DNA from 3 places in the Desulfothermus naphthae genome. Region 1 is predicted to be linked to each of the others. Evidence: riboswitches for the same ligand, from Rfam matches in the RefSeq annotation. Region 1 holds a riboswitch; each other region holds the start of a gene.
The links. A riboswitch is a leader RNA that binds a small molecule or an ion and turns the genes downstream of it on or off. The one in region 1 is predicted to bind cobalamin.

Region 1 (2,271 bases):
TTAGTGTCCATTTTTTTTATTTGAGTATCCACAAAATGTTTCATCAATCTAATTTATTATTTCATGGCCTTGATGTCAAGCTCTTTCTTTGTTAAAATTAAAAAAAACAAAATAATGGCAAAATAATTGTAATACCCATAAATACTGGTTAAAAATATTGCACCAACCAACCGACAGCTATTTTGCTGTGGCCTTCGACCTTGCTCCATCTTAAAAGCGACCCATCAAATTATTCCTCAGATAATACTTCTCAATATTCTCTCTTTAAATTCCTCATTTAAAGGAAACCAGTATAAGTCATAAATACTATTAAGCCATGTCTTTTTAAGGTTTTAAAAAATATGGTTGACAACGTCAGATTCCAAAGATAAGTTCCTTTGAAAAAACAAAATATCTCTAGGTTCCCTGACTTCAGGGTGAAACGGGAAGCCGGTGAAAATCCGGCACTGGCCCGCAGCCGTGAGAGGGGACGAAAGCTGGAATTATCGCCACTCTTGACACCTTTTGGCCAGGAATCTTCAAAAATTAAGGAGTTCGGTTAAAGGTGCCAAGGGGAAGGCTCCAGCTCGCTCTGGTAAACATCCCAAAAAAGAAATTCTATTCACCAGGGCGAGTCCTGTTGAATATCCTTAAGTATTCAACAGGGCGAGTAGGATGATCCTCGAGTCGGAAGACCGGCCTAGAGATAATAAAAAAGGACGAAGCTTCGAGGCTAACTGCTTCGTTCTCGGAAATGGTCACTTGCCTTAAGCTAAAGCCCATTTCCTGAGAACCCGCCTGAAGCTTCCTCCTTAGTATGCAAAAATAAATTGCATAAGGAGGAACAAAATGACTCATCAACTCTATCTTTCAATTTGATACCAGTTATTGTTTAAAGAAGTTTTTTATTTAATAGCTCTATCTATAATTGTGATCCTGGTGTAATTAGTTGTTTTTGTTTTCCTGAACAATTTAATTAAGGATATTTATGCCAATGAGTAAATATTTGTGGTGTGTATTAATTTTATTTCTATTATTTTCATGCCATTCTTCTACATTTGAGTCCTTTGGAGAATTTTCAATAAAAAAATTATCCAACGGAGTAAAAGAAATTACAGATGGTGTTGGCAGAAAATTTGTCTTGGTGCCAAAAGGCATAAAAGCGCCAAAACAATACACCAAAGATAAAATAATATATATCCCGGTTAAAAGGGTTATTGCATATTCAGGATACAATGTCTCCCTTCTTAGGGGCCTTGGAGTATTAAATACTCTAGTTGGAGTTACTCATAAAAAAGATTACTGGACAATAGACTATGTAAAACATGGCCTTGAAAATGGATCTATTATATATGTAGGTGAATCCAATGCAGTTGATTATGAGCTCATTAAAAAAGCAAGTCCTGAAGTAGTGTTTACCTGGAATCTGGCAGATATACCTAAATTAGAAGAAATGGGTATTAAATGCATTGTAACAACAACTAAAAGTGCAATGGATCTCAATACTAGAATGAAATTTATGTTATTTTTATCTCAATTCTTTAATAAAGAAGAGGTAGCAGAGGAATTTGTAAAGAGGGTCAAGAGGACTATAAAAGATATAAATACAAAATTAAAAGATATTTCATCAAAGCCAAAGGTAATATGGGGAGATATTTATGAAAAAAGGGTGTTAATTGAACCAGGGGATTCCTGGTCTGCACAAATTGTTGAAATAGCAGGTGGAGACTATCTCTTTAGCGATATTAGGGGGAGTTCCTGAATGGAGATATCTCTGGAGAGGTTTCTCTCCAGCGGAAGACAGGCAGATATATTGGTCACTTATCGCACTTCAATTACAGGTGCATCTTCTAAAGAAGCACTGGCTAAGATAAATCCTTTAATCAAAGATATAAAACCCCTAACAAAAGGAGCAGTTTATTCACCTCTGCCCAATTACTCTCAGTCAATGGATAGGTTAGATGAGATAATTAAAGAGATTGCAGCAATCCTTCATCCAGAAAAATTCCCAGGATATAGACTGAAATTTTTTACCAAACTTCCTGATAAAGGATAAAAAATATGGTTGGTTTTAAAAGGTCTTCCAGGGGTTTTATATTCATTTGTTGTGTTTTTATCCTCATAGTATTTATATGGCTATCTCTCTCAATAGGCTCAGTATCCATAACTCAAAAAAGACTCCTTTATTTGATTTTTTCTCACGACACCTTCTCAACTGACGGTTTTATTCTCTGGAATATAAGGATTCCACGCACCATTGCTGCAGTGTTAGGAGGTGGTTTTTTAGGGGTA
Region 2 (2,271 bases), 280 kb from region 1:
TTGCAAACCACAGTCTGTAAGGTTAAAAATTAAAATCAAATCCCACACTCTTAGAATAGAAGGATATCACAACACCTGGCGGAAGATTAGAAGTAATTTAGGGAAACATTTTTATGCATGGCTATCTTCCATATGAGATAACAAAGAGTGTAGAGGCAGTTATCTCAGACCCTGAACTTGCGAAAAAGGTAATAGAAGCAATAGAGAAAGGCCTTTATTCAATAGAAGAGAAGGCAAAAGAGCAAAAGGTTATTATTAAGACAGAGCTTAAAGATGAATTAACAAAAGAGCTTGTAACTAAAGATGAACTTAAGGCCACTGAAGAAAGATTAAGAGGGGAAATAAAAGCAATAGAAGGAAAAGTAAGAGGAGAGATAAAAGCCACAGAAGAGAAGTTAAGGACAGAGATACACAAGTGGCGTGCAGACACCATAAAGTGGATGTTTATATTCTGGCTGGGTCAGATTGCTACTTTTACTGGAATTTTGATTAGTGTGTTAAAATTAATGTTGAAATAACACAAAAGAAAAAGGATAATGTCAAAATGGACAGTTGTGTTTAGGGAGTTGACACATAGTTAGACATATTATAAAAAGTTTGTCACTCAGGTGCCGTAAGGCTTAATAGGGAATCCGGTGAAAATCCGGAGCCGGCCCGCGGCTGTGATAAGGGGACGAAAGCCACATTAAGCCACTGGGAGCAGGGATGCTCCTGGGAAGGCGTGGTGAATAGGATGATCCTTAGAGTCAGAAGACCTGCCTGAGTAACATAGGCATTAGCTTTGGCGGATGCCCAAAGCTATAAGCTGAGGTCCTTTGGGATAAAACGGGAGTCCCTGGACTGCTGTGTGCGGTTCAGGGACTCTTTTTTTTGAATAAAATTTAAGAAAAGGAGGAGGTTAAAATGAAAAGAACTTTTATTACATTATTAATCTTTCTTTTTCTCCCAGGATTAAGTAATGCCCAAAAAGTTCATAAGATAGAAGAAATAGTAGTTACTGCAACCCGTTCTCCAAGGTCTGCTGAAAAGGTGGTCGCTAATGTAGATGTTGTTAAAGAGAAGGATATTATAAATTCTTCTGCAACCAACATAGACGATATTTTAAGAAAACTTGGAGGAGTTGATATCAGAAGATATTCAGATGTTGGTTTTGGTCCTCCTATAAGTGTTTACATCCGCGGCATAGGTGGAAGCAAAAGGGTAATGCTTATGATGGATGGAATGCCTCTTAACTCACCCATTACAGGTTTTCTTAATTTCAACCAATTTCAATTATCTTCTATTGAACGTGTAGAGGTTGTTAAAGGTCCTTTTTCTTCACTTTACGGAAGTAATGCAATGGGAGGAGTTATTAATATTATTTCGAAGAAAAGAAAAAAAGAAGGCATTGATATTGTTCCAATGTTTAAGGGTGGAAAACATGATTTTAGAGAAGGGGGAGCTAGCGTTGTTGGACGAAAAGGAAAGTTTTCTTATTCTCTGAATGGAAGTTATAGAACCATAGACAACCATTATCGTAGGGATAATCAAATAGATTACATCTATAATCCTGCAACAGGTGGTTTTAATAAAAGATCCAAAGATGTAAATAAATATTCAAATTATGACGATACAAGATTTTTTGGACGTTTTGACTATGACTTTTCTGATGTCACTGGCATAACATTTACAGGAAACTATATGAAAGCTGACACAGAGATGGGTTCAACCGTGTTTCTTCCAGTAGAACGTAAAAAAGATCAAGAGAAAAAATCATATTTCTGGAATCTTAATGGACATACCTCTCTTTTTAACAATTTAAACATTGAAGCAAGGATCTTCACTAATTATGATAAGGTTGAAGGAAAATGGGAACATATTGTTGATAATCCTGCTCCTTTTGGACCTCCCTTTTTGTTCCTGTATGGAGATCGTGATTATTGGGGAAGGAATATTGGTGCTCAAGTTAAAGCCTCCATGCCAGTTATGAATTTTAGTTATTTAACTTTTGGTATAGATTCCAATTTTATAAAAGCACATTGGAAAAATACCAAAGAAGACGGAAGTGTAATTGGTGATGTTATGGATGAAACTATGAATACTTATGCCATTTACCTTCAAGACGAAATGGAGTTTTTTTCTCATCTTTTAATTACCCTAGGTGCAAGGTATGATATTAATTCAGAAACAGAAGATTCTTTTTCTCCAAAACTTGGAATTTTATACAAACTGAATGATAACATAAGTTTTAGAACATCTGTTGGCCGAGCATTTCGTGCTCCTAATCTTCAG
Region 3 (2,271 bases), 210 kb from region 1:
CGTTTAAATCGTGTGTAATTTCTGGATCTAACAAATGACACACAAAATATACTTCATCATCCTTTAAAGGATCCTTTGGAAAATCAGAATGTATAAAAACTTCTACAACTCTATTATCCAATGAGGCGATCTTTTTTGCAATCTTTTTTAGAATTGATAAACTCTTCATTTATCCTCCTTAACTCCTAACTTTTTTGACTTAAATGTATTTTATAAAGGTGTGACTTAAATATTTCTACTTATTATTTAAGGTACTTTCCATTTTACTTTGTTCTTTTATGGCTTGCTCAATAGAGTCGATCAAGTCTTCCTTTTTTGCCATGTTGGAATCATAAAGTGCAATTTGTAGATTTATTGCCCTTTGTACAATTGGTTTGGTAATGTCAAAAAATTTTTTTAAAGAATTAATGGCATTTTCCATATCATCCATATATGCAAAACAAAGTCCTAAATAAAGAGATAAAAAATTATTCTTTACTCCTCTTTTCCTCAGTTCTAAAAATTCCTTCAGAGCCTTTTGTATATCTCCTAGCTTATAATAACAATAGGCTAATTTTTGACGAACCACTAAATTATCTGGATTATTTTTAAGTATTTCTAAATAAATTTCTTTGGCATCAAGGTATTTTCCCTGGTTTAAAAACTCGTCAGCTTTTTTTCCAGGGCCATGAACAATAGATGTGTAATGAGTGGGTTCCAAAGAAAATCTGTGTTTAAAACCAAATAAAAACTCTCTTCTACTAAGTCTGGTCTTTTTCATAAAAAAATTTTCTCCCAATCTCTGAAACAAAAACACCTTTATTATGGATGTAAAACAATCATCAAAAGGGCCTACTTTAATGTAAAATGAAAAGAAATTTTATACACAAAAGAGTTCCCTGACAAGAGATAATTTACAAAATTTTTATAGAGGTTGACAAAAAAATAAAGATAAAATATAAAGCCCTCCATCAGGTGCCGATTTAAGGCTTAAAAGGGAATCCGGTGAAAATCCGGAACCGGCCCGCGGCTGTAATAAGGGGACGAAAGCCACAGATATGCCACTGCCAAGGCCCCTAAGATTTAATCTTAGGTGGTTGGTGGGAAGGCGTGGTGAGTAGGAGGATCCTTAGAGTCAGAAGACCTGCCTGAAAAAAATATACCCTCGGGAAAAGGGGTAATATTTTATAGAAAGGGATAAAAACGGGAAATCCCGGAGAATTATAATTCTCAGGGATTTTTTTATTTTTATATATAAATTTAGTTGATTTTTTTATAAACATGGTATAGTAACATTTTAGTTTAACAAATAACACAAAAAATCAAAGGAGGAGGTATTTATGACACACAAAAAAATCTTTTTGGTCGCATTAGTGTTTTCTGTATTAACTGGTTTTAAAAGTTATGTCTACGGTTATGACATCACCAAACAACTGTCTCTGGATGTGTCCATAGCAGGCACATATCAGTATCTTGATTATGATTCTGAAGATAATGATGATTCCCTTGGGAGAGGTGCTATTGCTGCAGATATTGGCTTTAATCTTCATCCAACTGACATAGATGAATTTCAGGTTACTCTAAGTTATGCATCAGGTAATAGTTTACATGATAAATCCCCATTTATACTGGCCTCATATGCAGATGACCTAGAAGACGATGTAGAAGACATCAATGGCAGAAGTAGAGATTATTTATTAGAGGCTTGGTATAAACATACATTTAATTTAACCGAAGATATTTCCTTATCCGGTACCATTGGTATCATTGATTCAACAGGATATTTAGATGAAAATGAATTTGCCAATGATGAATTGAGTCAATTTATGAATGAAGTATTTGTCAACAATCCTTTATTGAATTTGCCATCCTACGATTCAGGCGGTGTAGTTGAACTTTCTTATAAAAATTTTTATCTCAAGGCCCTGGCCATGGACTCAAAAACTGATAAATGGGAAACACAAGATGAGAATGATACAAAATCTTATAACTACTATGGTGGTGAAATTGGATGTAGTTTAAATACACCTGTTGGTGAAGGTAATTATAGGGTAATAGGTTATATTACTTCAGAAGAGTTCGAGGGATGGGATAACTCAGAAGAGAAATATCAGGGAATGGGAATTTCAGCAGATCAAAAAATAGGAGAACTTTTTGGTGTATTTTTTAGGTTTGGATGGCAAGATGACGATGCAAAAGTAGATTTTGATACTATGTATTCAGGGGGAATTAACATCAATGGAAAATTATGGGGAAGAGAAGATGATGAAATAGGAATTGGATATGCCTATC

Region 2: another riboswitch for cobalamin. It lies ahead of ACYQ1E_RS03750 (TonB-dependent receptor plug domain-containing protein); the one in region 1 lies ahead of ACYQ1E_RS02415 (ABC transporter substrate-binding protein).
Region 3: another riboswitch for cobalamin. It lies ahead of ACYQ1E_RS03420 (carbohydrate porin); the one in region 1 lies ahead of ACYQ1E_RS02415 (ABC transporter substrate-binding protein).

What each region holds. Positions count from the first base shown of each region.
Region 1 is NZ_BAAHYQ010000001.1:505,086-507,356, reverse strand. Features, by position in the region: gene ACYQ1E_RS02420 (metal-dependent transcriptional regulator) at 1-11, opposite strand, end outside; cobalamin riboswitch at 382-697, shown strand; gene ACYQ1E_RS02415 (ABC transporter substrate-binding protein) at 974-1,741, shown strand; gene ACYQ1E_RS02410 (substrate-binding domain-containing protein) at 1,742-2,035, shown strand; gene ACYQ1E_RS02405 (FecCD family ABC transporter permease) at 2,041-2,271, shown strand, end outside.
Region 2 is NZ_BAAHYQ010000001.1:785,275-787,545, reverse strand. Features, by position in the region: gene ACYQ1E_RS03755 (hypothetical protein) at 114-518, shown strand; cobalamin riboswitch at 590-777, shown strand; gene ACYQ1E_RS03750 (TonB-dependent receptor plug domain-containing protein) at 904-2,271, shown strand, end outside.
Region 3 is NZ_BAAHYQ010000001.1:712,680-714,950, forward strand. Features, by position in the region: gene ACYQ1E_RS03410 (hypothetical protein) at 1-169, opposite strand, end outside; gene ACYQ1E_RS03415 (tetratricopeptide repeat protein) at 236-760, opposite strand; cobalamin riboswitch at 936-1,145, shown strand; gene ACYQ1E_RS03420 (carbohydrate porin) at 1,320-2,271, shown strand, end outside.